Regions from separate parts of the Streptomyces sp. NPDC058145 genome, predicted to be linked through region 3. Evidence: riboswitches for the same ligand, from Rfam matches in the RefSeq annotation. Region 3 holds a riboswitch; each other region holds the start of a gene.
The links. A riboswitch is a leader RNA that binds a small molecule or an ion and turns the genes downstream of it on or off. The one in region 3 is predicted to bind cyclic di-AMP.
Positions count from the first base shown of each region.

Region 1: it holds a riboswitch for cyclic di-AMP, as region 3 does, so the genes downstream of both, ACFVVO_RS01645 (C40 family peptidase) here and ACFVVO_RS18465 (peptidoglycan DD-metalloendopeptidase family protein) in region 3, are expected to answer to the same signal.
Region 2: it holds a riboswitch for cyclic di-AMP, as region 3 does, so the genes downstream of both, ACFVVO_RS06350 (M23 family metallopeptidase) here and ACFVVO_RS18465 (peptidoglycan DD-metalloendopeptidase family protein) in region 3, are expected to answer to the same signal.

Region 1 covers NZ_JBHVUH010000001.1:328,796-335,953, forward strand. Annotated here, with positions in the region: gene ACFVVO_RS01630 (NlpC/P60 family protein) at 1-304, opposite strand, end outside; gene ACFVVO_RS01635 (hypothetical protein) at 731-1,084, shown strand; gene ACFVVO_RS01640 (tellurite resistance/C4-dicarboxylate transporter family protein) at 1,088-2,062, opposite strand; gene ACFVVO_RS01645 (C40 family peptidase) at 2,135-3,229, opposite strand; cyclic di-AMP (ydaO/yuaA leader) riboswitch at 3,237-3,408, opposite strand; gene pcrA (DNA helicase PcrA) at 3,692-6,172, shown strand; gene ACFVVO_RS01655 (M23 family metallopeptidase) at 6,253-7,158, opposite strand, start outside.
Region 2 covers NZ_JBHVUH010000002.1:551,030-558,187, forward strand. Annotated here, with positions in the region: gene ACFVVO_RS06345 (GntR family transcriptional regulator) at 221-916, opposite strand; gene ACFVVO_RS06350 (M23 family metallopeptidase) at 1,117-1,872, opposite strand; cyclic di-AMP (ydaO/yuaA leader) riboswitch at 1,885-2,048, opposite strand; gene ACFVVO_RS06355 (M16 family metallopeptidase) at 2,294-3,682, opposite strand; gene ACFVVO_RS06360 (M16 family metallopeptidase) at 3,679-5,073, opposite strand; gene ACFVVO_RS06365 (DNA topoisomerase (ATP-hydrolyzing) subunit A) at 5,356-7,158, shown strand, end outside.
Region 3 covers NZ_JBHVUH010000007.1:347,157-354,314, reverse strand. Annotated here, with positions in the region: gene ACFVVO_RS18470 (alpha-galactosidase) at 1-1,451, shown strand, start outside; cyclic di-AMP (ydaO/yuaA leader) riboswitch at 1,760-1,921, shown strand; gene ACFVVO_RS18465 (peptidoglycan DD-metalloendopeptidase family protein) at 1,926-2,891, shown strand; gene ACFVVO_RS18460 (SGNH/GDSL hydrolase family protein) at 3,146-3,931, shown strand; gene ACFVVO_RS18455 (TetR/AcrR family transcriptional regulator) at 4,144-4,764, opposite strand; gene ACFVVO_RS18450 (Glu/Leu/Phe/Val dehydrogenase dimerization domain-containing protein) at 4,831-6,012, opposite strand; gene ACFVVO_RS18445 (MBL fold metallo-hydrolase) at 6,195-7,158, shown strand, end outside.

The sequences.
Region 1 (7,158 bases), on a different contig from region 3:
GCGCGTCACGTGCCGTGTTGAGCTTCTGCTGCCTGCGGGCGGCCTCGTCCCGCAGCGAGTTCAGCCGCCGCTGGGCCGCGTCCGCCTTCTCCTTCGACCCGTTGTACTTCTCGGTGGCGCTCTCCGCCTCCTGGTACAGCTTGTCGACCTTGGCCTTCACCTGGGCCGGCGTCAGCTGCGGCTCGGCGTTGCCCGTGCCCTCGAAGGCCGTCGCGGTGGCCGCGCCCGCCAGGGCGAGGGTGACGGCCGTGCGGGCCGTGTTGCCGCCGAGCGAGCGCTGTCGGGGCTTGCGGTGCGCTGCCACCTGGACCGTCACGTCCTTCCATGGGACCTCTGCGGCCGAGCGGTCGGGGTGTCCGGCGGCCGCCCGCACAGGGGATCGGGCCGCCGCCGGACCTTTCTCGGCGGAGGTGGCCGGCGGCCGCCCCTGGCCCGGGCGGCGGTGGGAAGCCGGTCACCTGGGGGAGGACGCTAGGCCGGACTGTGACAGGTTGGTAACGCACTGTACGGAAGTGGCCGAGACGGACCGAGCTGTACCCGTCCGTGATCGCATTGCCGGGCCATGGCTGCCGCCTTCACGCTGCGTAGTGACCGAAGCGCGCATTGAGGGACCCACGGGGACCCTGTGGTGCTATGCGGCGCATATATGCAAGATCCCCCGCGCGGGATAGCGGCCGTGGGGCGGGCCCGGTGACCGGCCGTCCAGGACCGCCTCATAGGCTCCGGGGTCATGGACGTACTCATCCATCTCCTCGTCGGCCTGCACATCATCGGCATCGCCGCGCTGCTCGGCGGTTTCCTCACCCAGATGAAGGCGATGGGCCAGGGCACGGCCCGGTTCGTCCCCGGGATGCTGCACGGCGCGTTCACCATGCTGGTCACCGGCGTGGCCCTGGTCGGGCTCAACGAGGCCGACGGCCACCACGTCAACACCTTCAAGATCGGCGTGAAGCTGGCCCTGCTGATCGTGATCCTCGGGCTGGTCTACGTCCAGCGTGACGAGGAGAGGGTGGACAAGCGCGTCTTCGGGCTCGTCGGCCTGCTGACCATGGCGAACATCTTCATCGCCGTGCTGTGGACGTGAGGCTCAGCGCGCCCTGACGAGGCCGGCGCGGGCCGCGAGCACCGCGCCGGCCGCGACTACCAGCCACACCGCCACCGCCAGCCACACCAGCACCTGGCCCGGCCTCCGCAGCCACTCGATGCCCAGGGCCGCCGCGACCGACAGGGTCGACGCCGCCGTCATGCCCAGCGGGAACACCGTCGACCAGCGCCGCACGTCGAAGCGCAGCCGCGGCCGGGCCACCTCGGCGGCCAGCAGGACCACGCAGCAGGCCAGGTCCAGCACCAGCAGCGCGACCGTGACATTGCGCAGCACGCCCCGGTCGTCGTCGTTCCACAGGTACAGCCGCGCACTGTCGGCGGCCAGCAGCTTCGCCCCGGCCAGCGCCGAGATGGCGAGCGCACCGCCCGCGATCCAGTGGTCCCCGGCCCCCTCCAGCACCTGCCGCGGATCGAAGCGCGCCAGCGCCAGGCCGTAGAGGACCAGGCCCAGCCAGAACAGCACCAGCGCGGCGCGCGCCAGCCACGCCGTCGTCTCCGCCGCGGCCAGGGTGGCCGCCAGCACCGCCAGCCCCTGTGTGGCCACACAACACAGGAACACCGCCCCCGGCATGCGCCGCCCCCAGTGCCGTACGACGAGAAGCAGCAGCACCGGCCACAGCAGAACCGCCAGCGCCAGGGCGGCCCCGGCCAGGGTCTGCCGGCCGAGCAGCGAGAGCCGGGTGCCGAGCACCGTCGTGGCGGCGACGGCGGAGAGCGCGCCGGGGCTCTTCGCCTCGGCCAGCCACCGCGGCCGCTGCGTCACCAGCCGTACGGCGAAGTCGGCGGCGAGCGCCACCCAGGCGAGGCAGGCCAGCCACAGGAAGACCAGGGACACCACCTCGGGACCGGTCAGATGCAGGCCCACCGACACGATGCCGCTCGCCATGACGGCTGCCCCCGCCGCCGGCGGACGCCCCGCCCACCATGTACGCAGACCAGAGAAGCCGGGCATGGGCATGCGCCCGATGCTAGGGAGCGGTGGCGCCCGCGCTCGCGGGGCACGCGCGCGCGGGGCCCGAAAAGAGCACCGTCAGGCCGGCCGCACCACCCGGTGGACGACCGACTCGCCCGCCAGGTGGACCGGTTCCTCGCGCACGTACGCACCGGGCCGCGGGGCGTGGATCATCGTCCCGTCGCCTGTGCACAGGCCCACATGGCTGCTGTCTTCGTGGAAGAAGACCAGGTCACCGGGGCGCGCGTCGGCGAGCGGGACCGCGGTGCCCATGGCGGCCTGGTCACGCGCGGCACGCGGCAGGGTGACACCCGCGGCCTTCCAGGCGGCCTGGGTGAGGCCGGAGCAGTCGTATGAACCGGGCCCGCTGGCACCTGAGACGTACGGCTTGCCGATCTGGGCGCGCGCGAAGGCGATGGCCTTCTCGGCCTTGGTGACGGGGGCCAGCGGGGCGACGGGCGGCACGCTCACCGGCCGCGCCGCGGACCGCGGCCGCTCCGGAGCCCGGGCCGGGACCGAAGGCGGAGCCAGGACCGAGGGCGGAGCCGGGACCGAAGCCAGAGCCGGAGCCGGATGCGGAGCCGGCACCGCAGCCATAGCCGGAGCCGGGGCCGCGACCGGAGCCGTCAGTCGGGACAGCAGCTCGCGCGCGGTGGCGAGCTTGTGCTGGACGGCCGCCTTGGCCGTCCTCACGTCGTACCGCGCGGCGGCCGGCGCCTCGGGGGCCCTGGGGGCCTTCCCGCGCTCGGCCGCGCCCTTCACCCGGGAGGCCAGCCGGTTCATCAGCCGGCTCTGGGCGAAGTGGTCCTCCGGGTACTCCGCGAGCAGCGAGCCGGCCGTCTCGGGAGCGGCGGCGAACGGAGCCAGCCCCTCGCGGGCCTTGGTGAACAGCCCCGGGCGCCGGACGGCCTCCGCGCGCGGGACCTCGGCGCGAGCCCGCTGCACGGCCGCGGGCTCCTCCTCCGGGTCAGCCCTGCGGTACAGCTCATCGATCTTCTTCTCGACCTCCTCCACGCTCGGCCTGCCGTCGCCTGCGGAGGAGGCGGAGGCCGAAGCGGCCCCGGCCGTCTGGGACAGGACGGCCACGGAGGTGAGGGCGGCGGTGGCCAGGACGGGGGTGCGGATGCCCGTCCCACGGGTCCCCGGGGGACCCGGCTTGCGGTGCGACGCCAAGGGAGGCGACTCCTTCCAACATGCCGCCTACCGGGTTAGCTGTCGGGTTCGGGCGGGTGGTTCGGAAGGGTTGCCCTACGGCGTCGTCCCGGGCGGGAGTCGGCCGATTCACCCCAGGAACGGTGGGTCCCCGGCTCCGGCTGCCACGAGGGGCGCACCGGACTCGGCGGAGGCCGCGCGGCCCGGCGAGGTTCGCCGGTAGGGGTCGTGCGGCCTGACGGCAACCTAGCCAACTCGTGTGACTCCTGTGAAGGTTGCTGTGCCATATGTCCGATACATTTCCGTGACCCGGGGCCGGTTTCATACGGGCGTGACAAGGCGCTTTCGCAGGGTGAGGGGTTCGGCCGCATTCCTGGCGCGATGGCCGACGCGCCGGTGCCGTGTGCTGTCGCGGACCTCACGGGCGCCGACTTCCCGGTGCCGGGACCGGTTGTCGGTGCGGCCCCCTAGACTCGTAGAGCGATGAGCAGCCTCTTTGACGACAGCTTCCTGGCGGACCTCCAGGCCCCTCGCGGGCACGCGGAGGAGCCCCCGCCGCCGCCCGAGGACGACCACGCTCCGGAGCCCCTTCCGGACGATCTGTTCGGCGGGAAGTTCGACGTGCCGCCGGACCGGGACGCCCACTACCGCGACGGCGCCCCGCGTCCCGTGATCGACCCGGACGCGCTGATGCGGGGGCTGAACGACAACCAGCGCGCCGCGGTCGCCCACGCCGGCTCGCCGCTGCTCATCGTGGCCGGCGCGGGTTCCGGCAAGACCCGCGTGCTCACCCACCGCGTCGCCCACCTGCTCGCCGCGCGGAACGTGCACCCGGGTCAGATCCTCGCGATCACCTTCACCAACAAGGCCGCGGGTGAGATGAAGGAGCGGGTCGAGCAGCTCGTCGGCCCGCGCGCCAACGCGATGTGGGTGATGACCTTCCACAGCGCGTGCGTGCGCATCCTGCGGCGCGAGTCCAAGAGGCTCGGCTTCACGTCGTCCTTCTCGATCTACGACGCCGCCGACTCCAAGCGCCTGATGGCCCTGGTCTGCCGCGACCTCGACCTCGACCCCAAGCGCTACCCGCCGAAGTCCTTCAGCGCCAAGATCAGCAACCTGAAGAACGAGCTGATCGACGAGGAGGACTTCGCCGCCCAGGCCACCGACGGATTCGAGAAGACCCTCGCCCAGGCCTACGCGCTCTACCAGTCACGGCTGCGCGAGGCCAACGCGCTGGACTTCGACGACCTGATCATGACGACGGTCAACCTGCTGCGCGCCTTCCCGGACGTCGCCGAGCACTACCGCCGCCGCTTCCGGCACGTCATGGTCGACGAGTACCAGGACACCAACCACGCCCAGTACGCTCTGGTACGGGAACTGGTGGGCACCGGGCAGCACGACGAGGACGTACCCCCCGGCGAGTTGGACCTGCCGCCCGCCGAACTCTGCGTGGTGGGCGACGCGGACCAGTCGATCTACGCCTTCCGGGGCGCGACGATCCGCAACATCCTCCAGTTCGAGGAGGACTACCCGAACGCGACGACGATCCTGCTGGAGCAGAACTACCGCTCCACGCAGACCATCCTGTCCGCCGCCAACGCGGTCATCGAGCGCAACGAGTCCCGCCGCCCGAAGAACCTGTGGACCAACGCCGGCCAGGGCGCGCGGATCACCGGCTACGTCGCCGATACCGAGCACGACGAGGCCCAGTTCGTCGCCGACGAGATAGACCGCCTCACCGACGCGGGCGAGGCGAAGGCCGGGGACGTCGCCGTCTTCTACCGCACCAACGCCCAGTCCCGTGTCTTCGAAGAGGTCTTCATCCGCGTCGGCCTGCCCTACAAGGTCGTCGGCGGCGTCCGCTTCTACGAGCGCAAGGAGGTCCGGGACGTCCTCGCCTACCTGCGTGTCCTCGCCAACCCCGAGGACTCGGTGCCGCTGCGCCGCATCCTCAACGTGCCCAAGCGCGGCATCGGCGACCGTGCCGAGGCGATGATCGACGCCCTCTCCCAGCGCGAGAAGATCAGCTTCCCGCAGGCGCTCAAGCGCGTGGACGAGGCCTACGGCATGGCCGCACGCTCCACCAACGCCGTCAAGCGGTTCAACACGCTGATGGAGGACCTGCGGACCATCGTGGAGTCCGGCGCCGGACCGGCGACCGTGCTGGAGGCCATACTCGAACGCACCGGTTACCTGGCCGAGTTGCAGAACTCCACCGACCCGCAGGACGAGACCCGCATCGAAAACCTCCAGGAACTCGCGGCGGTGGCCCTGGAGTTCGAGCAGGAGCGTGCGGAGGGGGAGACGGGCACGCTCGCCGACTTCCTGGAGCAGGTCGCGCTGGTCGCCGACTCCGACCAGATCCCGGACGAGGAGGACGGCGACGGCGTCATCACCCTGATGACCCTGCACACCGCCAAGGGCCTGGAGTTCCCGGTCGTCTTCCTGAGCGGCATGGAGGACGGCGTCTTCCCGCACATGCGCGCCCTCGGCCAGACCAAGGAACTGGAGGAGGAACGGCGCCTCGCGTACGTCGGCATCACCCGCGCGCGGGAGCGGCTGTACCTCACCCGGTCGGCGATGCGCAGCGCCTGGGGCCAGCCCTCGTACAACCCGCCCTCCCGCTTCCTGGAGGAGATTCCGGCCGCGCACATGGAGTGGAAGCGGACCGGAGGGGCGGCGCCGGTGTCCTCCGGACCCGCCGCCGGGTTCGCTGCGTCGCTGTCCTCCGCCCGCTCCCGCTCCGCGGCGTCGGGCGCGTCCGGGTTCGCCACCCGGCGCACGGCCGAGAAGCCGGTGGTCGCGGTGGCCGTCGGGGACCGGGTCACGCACGACCAGTTCGGCCTTGGCACGGTCGTCGCGGTCAAGGGCACCGGCACCAACGCCGAGGCGACGATCGACTTCGGGGACACCAAGCCGAAGCGGCTGCTGCTGCGGTACGCGCCCGTCGAGAAGCTCTAGACGACCCGTCGGGCAGCCCCGGACGACAGGAGCCCCGCCGGTCGGGCGGGGCTCACGTCATTCGTCCGTCTCTCCGAGGCTCAGCTCGGGTCCAGCCCGTGGCTTCGCAACCACGGCAGTGGGTCTATGGCCGCCCCGCCGGCCGGCCGGACCTCGAAGTGCAGGTGCGGTCCGGTGGAGTTGCCCGAGTTGCCTGAGTAGGCGACCGGCTGGCCGGCCTTGACGGTCGTACCGGAGGCGACGCGGTAGCTGGAGAGGTGGCAGTACCAGGTCTCCGTGCCGTCCTTGGCCGTCAGGATCATCATGTTGCCGTAGGCGCTGTTCCACTTGGTGGAGACGACGCCGTCGGTCGCGGCCATCACCGTGGTGCCGTACGAGACCGGGAAGTCGATGCCCGTGTGCACGGACATCCAGTTCACACCGGCCTGGCCGAAGTAGGCGCTGAGCCCCTTCTGGGCGACCGGGAGCACGAACTTGGGCCGCAGCCGCTCCTTGAGCGCGGCCTCGGCGGCGGCCTTCTTCTTCTGCAGTTCCTGCTGGTTCTTGAGGTCGATGCGTTCCTGCGTACGGCTGGCCCGGTCGGCGAAGTCGTCGGCGCCGGCGGAGAGCGTCCTGAGCTGGGTGTCCAGCTTGCTGTTGGCGACGGACGGCTTCACCGACTGCGCGTCCGAGGCGGTGGCGGAGGTTTCCTTGCCGTCGTCGGTCAGGCCGCCGACGGAGGCGGCGGCGATGCCGGCGACCCCCATCACACAGGCCGAGGGCACGGCGATGGTCAGCAGCGCGGAGCGCTTGGGCGGCGTACGGCGACGGGAACGCGCCGCGCCGCGGGAGCCCGCGCGGGGCGCCGGGATGGAAGCGAACTCCTCCTGGTCGTCGAGCAGAACCGGGACGGCGGGCAGCTCACCCGTGTCGCCCGGCTCGCCGTGCCCTGCGGCCGCTTCCCCGAACTCGCCGGGCTCGGCGTACTCACCGAACTCGGCGGCACC
Region 2 (7,158 bases), on a different contig from region 3:
AACCCCGGCCACCTAACACCCCGTGGCGGCCCTGTGTGGGGTTTTTTTGCCGCGGCCGGGTTTCCCCGCGCCCCATATGGCCCGTTACCCGGGGGGCCCGGCCCCCCCGGGCCCGGGCGCCACGGCTCCGCCATTTCACCGGCAATTGAGGAACGCGGGAAATCCGGGCAGCGGAAATACCCGCCATCGAATTCCCTCCTCTTTGTATACGGTGCCCGTGTTAATGCCGCGGGCTCGACATGTTTACAGCATGTTGCGAAGTCCTCACGCGGTCCGGGCGGCCCTCGCCGCCGGAAAAGCGCCATCGGTGCGCGACCGTCGCCCGCTCGGTGTGCAGCGCCGTGAGCGCACGCGCGCGTTCGCCGTCGCCGCGCGCCACCGCGTCCACGATCGCGCCGTGCTCGGCCCAGGAGTCCACCGGGCTCGACGGGGCCGCCACCGCGTACATCCAGGCGATCTTGTGCCGGAGTTGGGTCAGCATCGACGTCAGCGAGGGACTGCCCGAGGCCTGGGCGAGCGTCTCGTGGAACCAGCCCCCCAGCGCGCGCAGATCCTCGCTGTTGCCCCGTCTGGCCCGCTCCTGCCCCAGCCTGACCAGGCCGCGCAGCACCTTCAGGTGGGCCTCGGTGCGCCGCTGGGCGGCCCGGGAGGCGCCGAGCGGCTCCAGGAGCATGCGCATCTCCAGCAGGTCGGCGGCCTCCTGCTCGGTCGGCTCGGCCACGCACGCGCCCGCGTGCCGCCGGGTCACCACGAAGCCCTCCGCCTCCAGGGTGCGCAGGGCCTCACGAACGGGGACGCGCGAGACGCCGTAGCGGCGGGCCAGGACTTCCTCGGTGAGCCGGCCGCCGCGCCCATGGACACCTGCGACGATGTCGTCCCGGATCGCCGTGCACACCGAGTGCGCCGGAATACGCATGACCGACCTCCGCCTTAATCCCCGTGAAACGCCGACGATGGACGTGTTGATCCGTGACTCTATTCCAAAGGAGCGGAATTTCCGACGGCGGCCCGGAATCCATGCATATTTTTTGGCCAACCGGTCCGGCGGCCATCGCTGGAAACGGCGAAAGCCCCGGCTGGGTGAGCCGGGGCTTTCGGGTGTCCGTGCGGGAGATGTCAGACGTGCACGCCGTGCTTGCGGAGGTAGGCGATGGGGTCGACGTCCGAGCCGTACTCGGGGGTCGTCCGGGCCTCGAAGTGGAGGTGCGGGCCGGTGACGTTGCCGGTCGCGCCGGACAGGCCGATCTGCTGGCCCGGAACGACCTTCTGGCCCACCGTGACGCCGATGGACGACAGGTGGCCGTACTGGGTGTACATGCCGTCGGCCATCCGGATCACGATCTCGTTGCCGTACGCCCCGCCCCAGCCGGTGGAGACGACGGTGCCGGCGCCGACCGCGTGCACGGAGGTGCCGCTGGCGGCGTGGAAGTCGATGCCCGTGTGCGAGCCGGACGACCACAGGGAGCTGCTGGCCTGGTAGGCCGTGGAGACGTACGAGTGCACGATCGGGGCGACGAAGGCGTTCAGACGCCTGCGCTCGGCCTCGCGGGCGGCGCGCGCCGCGGCCTCGCGTTCCTTCTTCGCCTCGGCGGCGGCCGCCTTGGCAGCGGCCTCCTCGGCCGCCTTGCGCTCGGCGGCCTGGGTCTGGGCGGCGGCCTGCTCGTCGATCTGCTCGGCGACCTCGTCGCTCACACTGATCACCGGCGTGAGGCCGGTCTGCTCGACGGGCTTCTCGGCGGCGAGCGCCGGGGAGGCCGCGAGGGTGCCGATGACACCGGTGGTGGTGAGGGCTGCGACACCCGCCGCCTGGGCGGTGGTGCGCTTGACGCGGCCGGGCTTGCGGTGCTTCCCGGAGGCGCACATGAACGCCATGAAGTGGCTGGTCCTTTCCTTCCCTCTCGCCTACCGGGTTAGCTGACGGGTTCGGAGCAGGAAGGTCTCCTACGGACCCCCTCGCTCGCGCGCGGGCGTCCGATTCACCCCAGGGACTGCGATGGGTCCCCGGCTCCCCTGGCTCGCGCCGTACGGGGACTCGGCGATGGCTGTCCGGTGCCGCGGGCGCGGCGCACTGCCTGACGGACAGCCCGGAAGAAGCTAAGCGGCCCGGTCTTCGCCGCCCAAACGGATCCGGGCTTTTGTAGCGCATCCCACAGGGCAGACAGGCAACCTCCGCCTCAATTCGGACATCTGAACAAGGGCGGCTCACCCGTTTCAGGAAGGACCGCGCACGCGACGGGGACCTGACGGCCCGTCGGCCGCGAGGTCCCCACGCGCGCGTGACGCCGTCCGGCCGTTACTCGGCGGCGACGACGGTGACTTCGCCGATGCCGAGCGCCTCCACGGGCTCCTTGATCTGCGCGGCGTCACCGACGAGGACGGTCACCAGGCCGTTCACCGGGAAGGCGCTGACGACCGCCGCGGTGGCCTCCACGGTGCCGGTGGCCGCGAGCTGCTGATACAGCGTCGCCTGGAAGTCGTCGGGCAGGTGCTGCTCGACCTGGTCGGCCAGGGTGCTCGCGACGGCCGCCGCGGTCTCGTACTTCAGCGGCGCCACCCCGACCAGGTTCTGCACGGCGACGTCCCGCTCGGCGTCCGTCAGGCCCTCGGCCGCGAGGGTGCGCAGCACCTTGTACAGGTCGTCGAGCGCCGGGCCGGTGTTCGGGGTGTCCACGGAACCGCTGATGGCGAGCATCGCGGCGCCGGTGCCGTCCGGGGCGGACCGCAGGACCTGCCCGAAGGCGCGCACGCCGTAGGTGTAGCCCTTCTCCTCGCGCAGGACGCGGTCCAGGCGGGAGGTGAGCGTGCCGCCGAGGCAGTAGGTGCCGAGCACCTGGGCGGGCCACACGCGGTCGTGCCGGTCGGGGCCGATCCGGCCGATGAGCAGCTGCGTCTGGACGGCGCCGGGCCGGTCGACGATGACGACACGGCCGGTGTCGTCGGCGGTCACCGGCGGCACCGGGCGCGGCTCGGCGGGGGTGCCGGACCAGGCGCCCAGGGTGTCGGCGAGCAGGGCGTCCAGGTCGGTGCCGGTGAGGTCGCCGACCACGACCGCGGTCGCCGTGGCGGGACGCACATGGCGGTCGTAGAAGGCGCGGACCGCGGCCGCGTCGATCTTCTCGACCGTCTCCTCGGTGCCCTGACGCGGACGCGACATGCGCACGGTGGCCGGGAACAGCTCCTTGGAGAGCTCCTTGGCGGCGCGGCGGGAGGGGTTGGCCAGCTCGTGCGGGATCTCGTCCAGCCGGTTGCGCACCAGCCGCTCGGTCTCGCTCTCCGCGAAGGCGGGGGCGCGCAGGGCGTCGGCGAGCAGGCCGAGGCCCTTGGCCAGGCGGGAGGCCGGCACCTCGAGGCTGAGCCGGACGCCGGGGTGGTCGGCGTGCGCGTCGAGCGTGGCGCCGGCCCGCTCCAGCTCGGCGGCGTACTCCTCGGCCGAGTGCTTGTCGGTGCCCTCGGAGAAGGACCGCGCCATGATCGTGGCGACGCCGTCCAGGCCGGACGGCTCGGCGTCCAGGGGCGCGTCGAGCAGCACCTCCACGGCGACGACCTGCTGGCCGGGGCGGTGGCAGCGCAGCACGGTCAGGCCGTTGTCCAGCGTGCCGCGCTCGGGGGCCGGGAACGCCCAGGGCCTGGCCTCGCCCGGCTGCGGCTGGGGGTGGAAGTCCATCGGGGCGAGCTCGCTCACTTGGCCGTCTCCTCGTTGTCGTGTCGACCCTCCACGGTCGCCTCGGCCTCCGGGTCCTCCGGGACGTCGGCGTCCTGGACGGTCTCCGGGGACTTGGGCTCGTACACGAGGACCGCGCGGTTGTCCGGGCGCAGGCGGGCCTTGGCCACCTCCTGGACCCGCTCGGGGGTCACCTCCAGAACGCGCTCGACGGCCGTCAGGGCGAGCTGCGGGTCGCCGAACAGGACGGCGAACCGGCACAGTTCGTCGGCGCGGCCGGCGACCGTGCCGAGCCGGTCCAGCCACTCGCGCTCCAACTGGGCCTGGGCGCGCTCCATCTCCTCGGGCGTGGGGCCCTCCTCGGCGAACCGGGTCAGCTCCTCGTCGATCGCGGCCTCGATCACCGGCACCTCGACGTCACCGGAGGTCTTCACGTCCAGCCAGCCGAGCGAGGGCGCGCCGGCCAGCCGCAGCAGACCGAAGCCGGCCGCGACGGCCGTACGGTCGCGGCGCACCAGCCGGTTGTACAGGCGGGAGGACTCGCCGCCGCCGAGGACGGTCAGGGCCAGGTCCGCCGCGTCCGCGTCGCGCGTGCCGTCGTGCGGGAGCCGGTAGGCGGCCATCAGGGCGCGCGCCGGAACCTCCTCCTCGACGACCTCGCGCAGCTGGCCGCCGATGACCTCCGGCAGCGAGCCGTCGCGGGGCGCGGGCTTGCCGTCGTGGCCGGGGATCGAGCCGAAGTACTTCTCGATCCAGGCGAGGGTCTGCTTCGGGTCGATGTCGCCGACCACGGACAGCACCGCGTTGTTGGGCGCGTAGTACGTCCGGAAGAACTGGCGTGCGTCCTCCAGGGTGGCCGCGTCCAGGTCGGCCATCGAGCCGATCGGCGTGTGGTGGTAGGGGTGGCCCTCCGGGTAGACCAGGGCGGTCAGCTTCTCGAAGGCGGTGCCGTAGGGAACGTTGTCGTAGCGCTGGCGGCGCTCGTTCTTGACGACGTCCCGCTGGTTCTCCATGGACTCCTCGTCCAGGGCGGCCAGCAGTGAGCCCATGCGGTCGGCCTCGAGCCAGAGGGCGAGCTCCAGCTGGTGGGCGGGCATGGTCTCGAAGTAGTTGGTGCGCTCGAAGCTGGTGGTGCCGTTCAGCGAGCCGCCGGCGCCCTGCACCAGCTCGAAGTGGCCGTTGCCCGTGACCTGCCCGGAGCCCTGGAACATCAGGTGCTCGAAAAGGTGAGCAAGGCCGGTACGTCCCTTGACTTCGTGGCGGGAGCCGACGTCGTACCACAAGCAGACCGCCGCCACCGGGGTCAGGTGGTCCTCGGAGAGCACCACGCGCAGACCGTTGGCCAGGCGGTGCTCGGTCGCTGTCAGGCCCCCGGAGCCTGCCTCGGCTGTGGTCGTGTGACCCATGGGCATGTACGTCCCTTCGCGAGCGGAGGCGGTTGATGGAAACCGCGGTTTTCCTGCCGGTCCTGCCACTGTATGCAAGCGGGCGGAGCCTCGGCGAAGTTCCCGCCGGACGTACGCCCACAGCGGATCGCGTAGCCTGCGTCCCGCGTGCCGTGGGAGGGCTTCCCGGCACCGGGCCGGACCGCGGGGGACCGGGTCGCGGCCCGGGTTGTCAGTGCCGCGGTCCACAATGGTCCGCGTCAGATCCGTCAACCCCGAGCGAACAGAAATCTGGAGGAGCCGGCAGCGATGGCCCGCCGCAGCACGAAGACCCCGCCGCCCGACGATTCGTACGAGGAGAGGATCCTCGACATCGACGTCGTTGACGAGATGCGTGGCTCCTACCTCGAGTACGCGTACTCGGTCATCTATTCGCGCGCCCTGCCGGACGCCCGTGACGGACTCAAGCCCGTGCACCGCCGGATCGTCTACCAGATGAACGAGATGGGCCTGCGCCCCGACCGGAGCTACGTGAAGTGCGCCCGCGTCGTCGGCGAGGTCATGGGCAAGCTGCACCCGCACGGCGACTCGTCGATCTACGACGCCCTGGTGCGCATGGCGCAGCCGTTCTCGATGCGCGTCCCGCTGGTCGACGGCCACGGCAACTTCGGCTCGCTGGGCAACGACGACCCGCCGGCCGCCATGCGGTACACCGAGTGCCGGATGACCGAGGCGACGAGCCTGATGACGGAGTCGATCGACGAGGACACGGTCGACTTCGCGCCCAACTACGACGGCCAGGAGCAGGAGCCGGTGGCGCTGCCCGCCGCCTTCCCGAACCTGCTGGTCAACGGCTCCTCGGGCATCGCGGTCGGTATGGCGACGAACATGCCGCCGCACAACCTGCGCGAGGTCGTGGCGGCGGCCCGCCATCTGATCAGGCACCCGAACGCGGACCTGGACGCGCTCATGAAGCACGTCCCGGGCCCCGACCTGCCCACCGGCGGCCGGGTCGTCGGCCTGGACGGCATCCGGGACGCGTACGCGACGGGACGCGGCACGTTCAAGATCCGGGCGACGGTCACCGTCGAGACCGTGACCGCCCGCCGCAAGGGCCTGGTCGTCACCGAGCTGCCCTTCGCGGTCGGCCCGGAGAAGGTGATCGCCAAGATCAAGGACCTGGTCAACTCCAAGAAGGTCCAGGGCATCGCCGACGTCAAGGACCTCACCGACCGTGAGCACGGGCTGCGCCTGGTCATCGAGATCAAGAACGGCTTCGTGCCGGAGGCGATCCTGGAGCAGCTCTACAAGCTGACGCCGATGGAGGAGTCCTTCGGCATCAACAACGTCGCCCTGGTCGACGGCCAGCCGCTCACGCTGGGCCTGAAGGAACTGCTGGAGGTCTACCTCGACCACCGCTTCGAGGTGGTCCGGCGCCGCAGCGAGTTCCGCCGCAGCAAGAGGCGCGACCGGCTGCACCTGGTCGAGGGTCTGCTCACCGCGCTGGTGGACATCGACGAGGTCATCCGGCTGATCCGGTCCAGCGAGAACTCCGCGCAGGCGAAGCAGCGCCTGATGGAGCGGTTCTCGCTGAGCGACGTCCAGACGCAGTACATCCTCGACACGCCGCTGCGCCGGCTCACCAAGTACGACCGCATCGAGCTGGAGGCGGAGAAGGACAAGCTCATCGCGGAGATCGAGGAGCTGACCCGGATCCTGGAGTCGGACGCGGAGCTGCGCAAGCTGGTCTCGGCCGAACTGGCCGCCGTGTCCAAGAAGTTCGGCACCGACCGGCGTACGGTCCTGCTGGAGTCCGGGGGCGCGCCGGTGGCCGCCGTGCCGCTCCAGGTCGCCGACGACCCGTGCCGGGTGCTGCTGTCCTCGACGGGACTGCTGGCCCGTACGGCGACCGACGAGCCGTTCGCGGATGCGGCCGGCGCGAGGCGCGTGAAGCACGACGTGATCCTCTCGGCGGTCCCGACCACCGCGCGCGGCGAGATCGGTGCGGTGACCTCGGCGGGCCGGCTGCTGCGGATCAACGTCGTCGACCTTCCGCAGCTGCCCGAAGCGGCGACGGCGAACCTGTCCGGAGGAGCGCCGCTGGCCGAGTTC
Region 3 (7,158 bases):
CCGAGGAACGCGGCGAGGTCTACGGCTGCGCGCTCGGCTGGTCCGGCTCGTGGCGGATCGCCGTCGCCCAACTCCCGGACGCGCGCGTGCAGATCACCGGCGGGGCCGGCCACGACGACTCGGGCCTGCTGCTCCTGGGGCCGGGGGAGTCGTACACCACCCCCGTCTTCGCGGGTCTGTGGAGCGACGGCGGCTTCGGCGGGGCCAGCCGGACCTGGCACGCCTACCAGCGCGCGCATGTGATCCCGGACGCCGAGCGGGACCGGCCGGTGCTGTTCAACTCCTGGGAGGCGACGTTCTTCGACATCTCCGAGGAGCAGCAGGCGGCGCTCGCCCGGCGGGCGGCCGGCATCGGCGTCGAGCTGTTCGTCGTCGACGACGGCTGGTTCGGCGCCCGCACCAGCGACCGGGCCGGACTCGGCGACTGGACCCCCAACCCCGACCGGTTCCCGCACGGCCTGAAGCCCCTGGCGGACCAGGTGCGCGGCCTCGGCATGCGGTTCGGTATCTGGGTCGAGCCCGAGATGGTCAACCCGGACAGCGACCTGTACCGCGCCCACCCCGACTGGGTGCAGTACCAGCCTGGCCGCAGGCGGACGGAACTGCGCAACCAGCTCGTTCTCAATCTCGCCCGGGAGGACGTCCAGGAGTATCTGTGGGAGCGGCTGGACACCCTGCTGTCCGGTGCCCCGATCGACTACGTGAAGTGGGACTTCAACCGCTGCTTCACCGACGCGGGCTGGCCGGGTGAGCCGTATCCGCAGCGCCTGTGGGTCGACCACGTCCGCGCCCTGTACGCCCTGCTCGACCGGCTGCGCGCCGCCCACCCCCGGGTCGCCTTCGAGTCCTGCTCGGGCGGCGGCGGCCGGATCGACCTCGGGGTGCTGAGCCGCACCGACCAGGTGTGGACCTCCGACAACACCGACCCGCTCGACCGGCTCGCCATCCAGCACGGCTTCAGCCAGATCCATCCCGCGCGCGTGATGGCCGCCTGGGTCACCGACAGCCCGAACACCCAGCTCAACGGCAGGGCAAGCTCGCTGCGCTTCCGGTTCGTCAGCGCCATGGCGGGCGTGCTCGGGGTCGGTGGCGACCTCACCGAGTGGACCGAGGAGGAGCTTGCCGAGGCCCGGGAGTGGGTGGCCCTCTACAAGGAGATCAGACCGCTCGTCCAGCGCGGCGAGCTGTACCGCCTGCGGCCTCCGACGGGCGGCCTGAGCGCCGTCCAGTACGTACTCGGGGCGGAGACGGTGGTCCTGGCCTGCCTCCGGACGCAGAGCTACGGAGAGCCGGTACCGCGCGTACGGCTGCGCGGACTCGACCCGACAGCATCGTACGAATGCCGTGAAACGGGCGAAGTGCACCGGGGTGCCGTTCTACTGCACCACGGACTGCCGACCGGGCTGTGCGGCGACCTGGATGCGGCAATTCTCCGCCTGTGTCGTATCTGATCCTTCTGTCCCAATTAGCACTTTCATTCCAACTCGACGCGGAGTAAAGGTGCCTGGGGGAGTGGTGCGTGAGGAGCGTCATAATCGTGACCGTCCGCTGTTCGTCATGTCCACCTAATTCCCGAACGGGGGCGGGAAATTGAATTGACGGCGCGGGTGGGAATTCACGCACGGTGACCGTGGATTTCCCATTTCGATCTTCTGGCACGTGAACGCCGGGAATCGGCCGCTTGTTTCCTTGCGTCCCGCTCGCTTACGTTCGCCACCAATCCGGACGGAACGCCGAATCCTGCCGCCGCCCGGAGCCCCACACACATGACCCGTGTACGGCAGGAGCGGGGGACCCACCAGGTACGACTGCCTATCCCGGTCTCCGCGACAGGCTCGGGGTGCAGCCGCGCACGCACCGTGCGGCCGGGCAGCTCCAGCCCGAACCCGACAGCTCACCTCGCAGGCGCCGGAGAGGAATGCGTCATGCCCGCGAAGGGTAAGCACCGCCGTCCCAAGTCTCAGCGTTTCACCCGTTCCATCGCCGTCGCCGGAACCGGGGGCGCCGCACTGGCCCTGCCCCTGCTGGGTGCCACCGGAGCGCACGCCGCCACCGCGCAGCCTGTCTCCGGAAAGGCCGTGCAGTCCGTGGAGAGGGCGGCGGCCGGGAAGGCCGCCGCGCAGAAGGCCTCCGGCGTCCGCACCTACACGGTGAAGTCCGGCGACTGCCTCGCGAAGATCGCCGGCCAGCAGCACGTGAGCGGTGGCTGGCACCGGCTCTACGCGGACAACCGGCAGGCCGTCGGCGAGAATCCGGCGCTGATCCACCCGGGTCTGAAGCTGTCGCTCGGCAAGAAGGCCGCCGCGCCGACCCGCGCCGAGTCCCCCACTCCCTCGCGGGCCTCGCGGTCCGCGCAGCCTTCGGACGCCCGGGCGGCGGCCCCGGCGAAGACCGCCCCGGCCACCCAGGCGTCTCCGGTGGCCCGGGCCACCCAGGCCACCCAGGCGGCCCCCGCCACCCAGGCCGCCCAGGCGGCCCCCGCCACCGGCTACACCCTCCCGGTCGCCGCCCCCACCGTCGGCACCGCCTACCACGTGGCGGGCAGCATGTGGTCCAGCGGCTACCACACCGGCGTCGACTTCGTCGTCCCCACCGGCACCTCCCTCAAGGCCGTCGGGGCCGGCACCGTCGTCTCCGCCGGCTGGGGCGGCGCGTACGGCAACCAGGTCGTCATCAAGCTGAACGACGGCTACTACGCCCAGTACGCCCACCTCTCCCAGCTCTCGGTGACGGCCGGTCAGACGGTGACGGCCGGCCAGCAGGTCGGCCTGTCCGGCGCGACCGGCAACGTGACCGGCCCGCACCTGCACTTCGAGATCCGCACCACGCCCGACTACGGCTCGGACGTGGACCCGGTCGCCTACCTCCGCTCGCACGGCGTCGCCCTCTGAGCCACCGGCGCCGAGGGACGCGCTCCTCACGACCACCTGCCTGACACGCCTCCGAAGGCCGGACCCCCGATCCCCGGGTCCGGCCTTCGGTGTGTCCGGACGGTCCCCGTACCGGCCGTATTCCTGGGTTGGCAAATTCTTTAAGGGTGTCTCATCTCACCGCTCGTCAACCCCGGCCTACGGTCGCGTAGGCCACATCCGAAGGTGAATCATGGTCCGACGTGGCAGACGATTCGAAGAGTGACAACACATCAGTGATCGGGTCGTACGTGGCGGTGGGGGACAGCTTCACCGAGGGCGTCGGCGACCCCGGGCCCGACGGGGCGTTCGTGGGCTGGGCCGACCGGTTCGCGGTCCTGCTCGCCGACCGGCGGCCCGAGGGCGACTTCAAGTACACCAACCTCGCGGTCCGCGGGAAGCTGCTCGACCAGATCATCGAGCATCAGCTCCCGAAGGCCGTCGAACTGGCCCCGGACCTCGTCTCCTTCTGTGCGGGCGGCAACGACATCATCCGGCCCGGCACCGACCCCGACGAGGTGGCCGAGCGCTTCGAGCGGGCCATCGCCCCCCTCGCGGCGGCCGCTGGCACGGTGATGGTGACGACCGGCTTCGACACCCGGGGCGTGCCGGTGCTCAAGCACCTGCGCGGCAAGATCGCCACCTACAACGGGCACGTCCGCGCCATCGCCGACCGGTACGGCTGCCCCGTGCTCGACCTGTGGTCCCTGAGGTCCGTCCAGGACCGCAGGGCCTGGGACAACGACCGGCTGCACCTCTCGCCCGAGGGGCACACGCGCGTGGCGCTGCGCGCCGGTCAGGCGCTCGGCCTCGAGATCCCGGCCGACCCGGAGCAGGCCTGGCCGCCGCTCCCGCCCCGGGGCACCCTGGAGATCCGCCGGGACGACGTCCACTGGGCCCGCGAGTACCTCGTCCCGTGGATCGGCCGCCGACTGCGCGGCGAGTCCTCCGGGGACCACGTCATGGCGAAGGGCGCCCTGTCGCCGAACGACATCAAGATGCGCATCGCGTCGGTCGCCTGACCAGGACGCGCGGCGTGACCGTGCCCCGTACCGCGACTCAGCGGTACGGGGTGCCCGGCCGGGGCGGACCGCGTGTCCGTCCGGGGCGGCCCGGCGTCGCCCTCCGGGGCGGCCCGGCGGGCGCGTCCCGCGCGGGAAGACGTTTCCGGCCCCGGTCGGCCCGGTGCCTGCCTCGAGTCCCGGTCCGGGCCGGCGCACCGGTCCGGACCGGTTCAGCGCTCGCGGCCGGTCGACTCCACCTGCTGCAGGCCCAGTTCCGTGGCCAGGGCGTCGTTCACCCACTTCTGCGCGCGAGCGCGTGGCACCGCGCCCGGGTAGGACGTCAGCTGTACGGCCAGGCCGTCGAGCAGGGCGGTGAGCCGCAGGGCCGTGCTCGCGGGGTCGGGGCAGGTGAACTCGCCCGCCGCCACGCCCTCGGCGATGACCTCGGTGATCGCCGCCTTCCACTGCTGGTCGAGGTCCCGGGTGACCGCCCGCAGGGCCGGCTCGCGCAGCGACACCGCCCAGCCCTCGATCCACAGCCGCCAGCCCTTGGCCTGGCCCGTGGGCGCGTACCAGCGCACGGCTGCCCGCAGCCGGCGCAGTGCGGAGGTCCGCCGGTCCAGCAGCGCGCGCAGACGCGCGAGATCGTCCTCGGCCGCGTAGGCGAAGGCGGCGGCGACCAGCTTCTCCTTCGTCGAGAAGTGGTACAGCACCAGCGCGTTGCTCACCCCGAGCGCCGAGGCCACATCGGCGATCCTGACCGCCGCCACGCCCCGCGCCTCGATCTGCCCGATGGCGGCCCGCAGCATCTCCTCACGCCGCTCGGCCACGCTCAACCGCACTCTCGCCACGCGGTCACCCTAGTCCGTCCGCCGGACACCGCCCCAGGGCCCCGACGGCCGCGGCTCCCACCGGGGTCAGCGGTACCAGCCGAAACGCCCGGCGATCACCGGCAGCCGGTCCGACACCAGGGCGTGGGCGGCGGCGCGCGGAGTCGTCCCGTCGGCCCGTGCGCGGTCCAGCACCGTCCCGGTCAGGGCGCGCATCGAGCGGCGGATGTGGGCGAACGCCTCGTCGGCGTCCGGGCCGATGTCGCCGAACAGCGTCCACCACCACCAGGCGTTGGTGGCGGAGTTGACCACCACGTCCGGCAGCACCGTCACCCCGCGCGCGGCCAGCAGCCGCTCCGCCTCCGGCAGTACGGGCATGTTGGCGGCCTCGACGATCCAGCGGGCGGTGATCCGCTCCTGCCCGGCGGTGTCGACCGCGTACGACACCGCCGCCGGCACCAGCACCTCCGCGTCCGCCGACAGCCAGGCGTCACCGGGCAGCTCACGGTCGGCCGGGCGCAGCGCGGAGCGGTCGAGCGTGCCGTAGGCGTCCCGCGCCGCCAGCAGTGCCTCCACGTCGAGGCCGTCCGGGTTGGCGACGGTCCCCTTGACATCGGCCACCGCCACCACCGTCAGACCCGCGCGCGTGAGGAAACGCGCCGTGGCGCCGCCCATCGTGCCCAGCCCCTGCACGGCCACCCGGGTGCCCCGGTACGGCACCGAGGCCCGGTCCAGGGCCGCCAGCACCGACTCGGCGACCCCGCAGCCGCCCGCCAGCTCGTCCAGTCCGATGCCGTCCACCCGCACCGCGAAGGCGTCCGCGAGCCGCGCGCGGGCCGCCGGCTCGTCGTCCAGCAGCGGGAACACGGCCTGGACGGGGGAGACCAGGCCCGCCTCGGCTGCGGCCCGGTCCACCAGGTCCTGGCTGAGGCCCAGATCCTCGCCGGTGGTCCAGCAGCTCTCGATGTACGGCCGCATCGCGCGCAGATAGCGCACGAGCAGCCCGTAGGCCGCCGGGTCCCGCGGATCGCAGTCGATGCCGCCCTTGGCGCCGCCGAGGGGGACGTAACGGGCCTCCGGGTCGTAGTGCAGTGCCTCCTTCATCGTCATGCCGCGCGCGAGCCCGGTGACCTCCTCCAGCGTGCAGCCGGCGCGCATGCGCAGCCCGCCGCTGGCCACGCCCCGCACCAGCCGGTCGACGACCAGGAAACCCTGCCGTCCGGTGACATGGTCGGTCCACACGAGCGACAGGAGAGGGGTGGCGGTCATGGGGGCTCCCGGAGGACGGATACTGAACAGCCGGTCAGTATCCGCAGCCGCCGGGCCGCTGTCAAAGTGCCGTGCGGGCCGCCACGGATGCCGGTGGGGCGGGACGATGGAGCGGGCGGCGCCGCGCTGTCGGAGGGGCCGACCATAATGGAGGACCTCAGCGACTTCACTGGAGGTAACCCGTGACCGGTTGGCGTTCCAAGAGCTCCGGGCTCAGCGCACTGCAGCCCGAGGCCTTCGGCGCGCAGCCGCGCGGTGAGCGCCTCGCCCGGATCCGCCGTTCCCCGCACTTCAAGGACGGCGTCTTCCAGAACCCGGGCGGCACCGCCCGTACCCGGCCCTCCGGCTCCACGCTCGACCTCGCCAAGGTGTTCCTGGACAAGGACACCCGGCCCCTGCGCTCCCCGGTCGGCACCGTCCCGGTGCACGCCACCACCCTCGCCGACCTGGCCAAGCCGCCCACGACGGGGCTGCGCGTGACCTGGATGGGCCACTCCGGCGTGCTCGTGGAGATCGACGGTCACCGCGTCCTGTTCGACCCCGTCTGGGGCGAGCGCTGCTCCCCGTTCCCCTTCGTCGGGCCCAGGCGGCTGCACCCGGTGCCGCTGCCGCTGGCCGCGCTCGGCCCGGTCGACGTGGTGGTCGTCTCGCACGACCACTACGACCACCTGGACATGCCCACGATCAAGACGCTGGCCGGTACGGACACCGTGTTCGCGGTGCCGCTGGGAGTCGGGGCGCACCTGGAGCACTGGGGCGTCTCGGCGGACCGGCTGCGCGAACTCGACTGGCACGAGTCCACCAAGGTCCGCGGCCTGACCCTGACCGCCACCCCGGCCCGCCACTTCTGCGGCCGCGGCCTGCGCAACACCCAGCACACCCTGTGGGCGTCCTGGTCCGTCGCCGGTGAGGAGCACCGGGTCTACCACAGCGGTGACACCGGCTACTTCGAGGGCTTCAGGGAAATCGGCGCCTCCCACGGCCCGTTCGACGTCACGATGATCCAGATCGGCGCGTACAGCGAGTTCTGGCCCGACATCCACATGACTCCCGAGGAGGGTCTGCGCGCCCACCTCGACCTGCAGGGCGGCACCCCGCACGGCGTGCTGCTCCCGATCCACTGGGGCACCTTCAACCTCGCCCCGC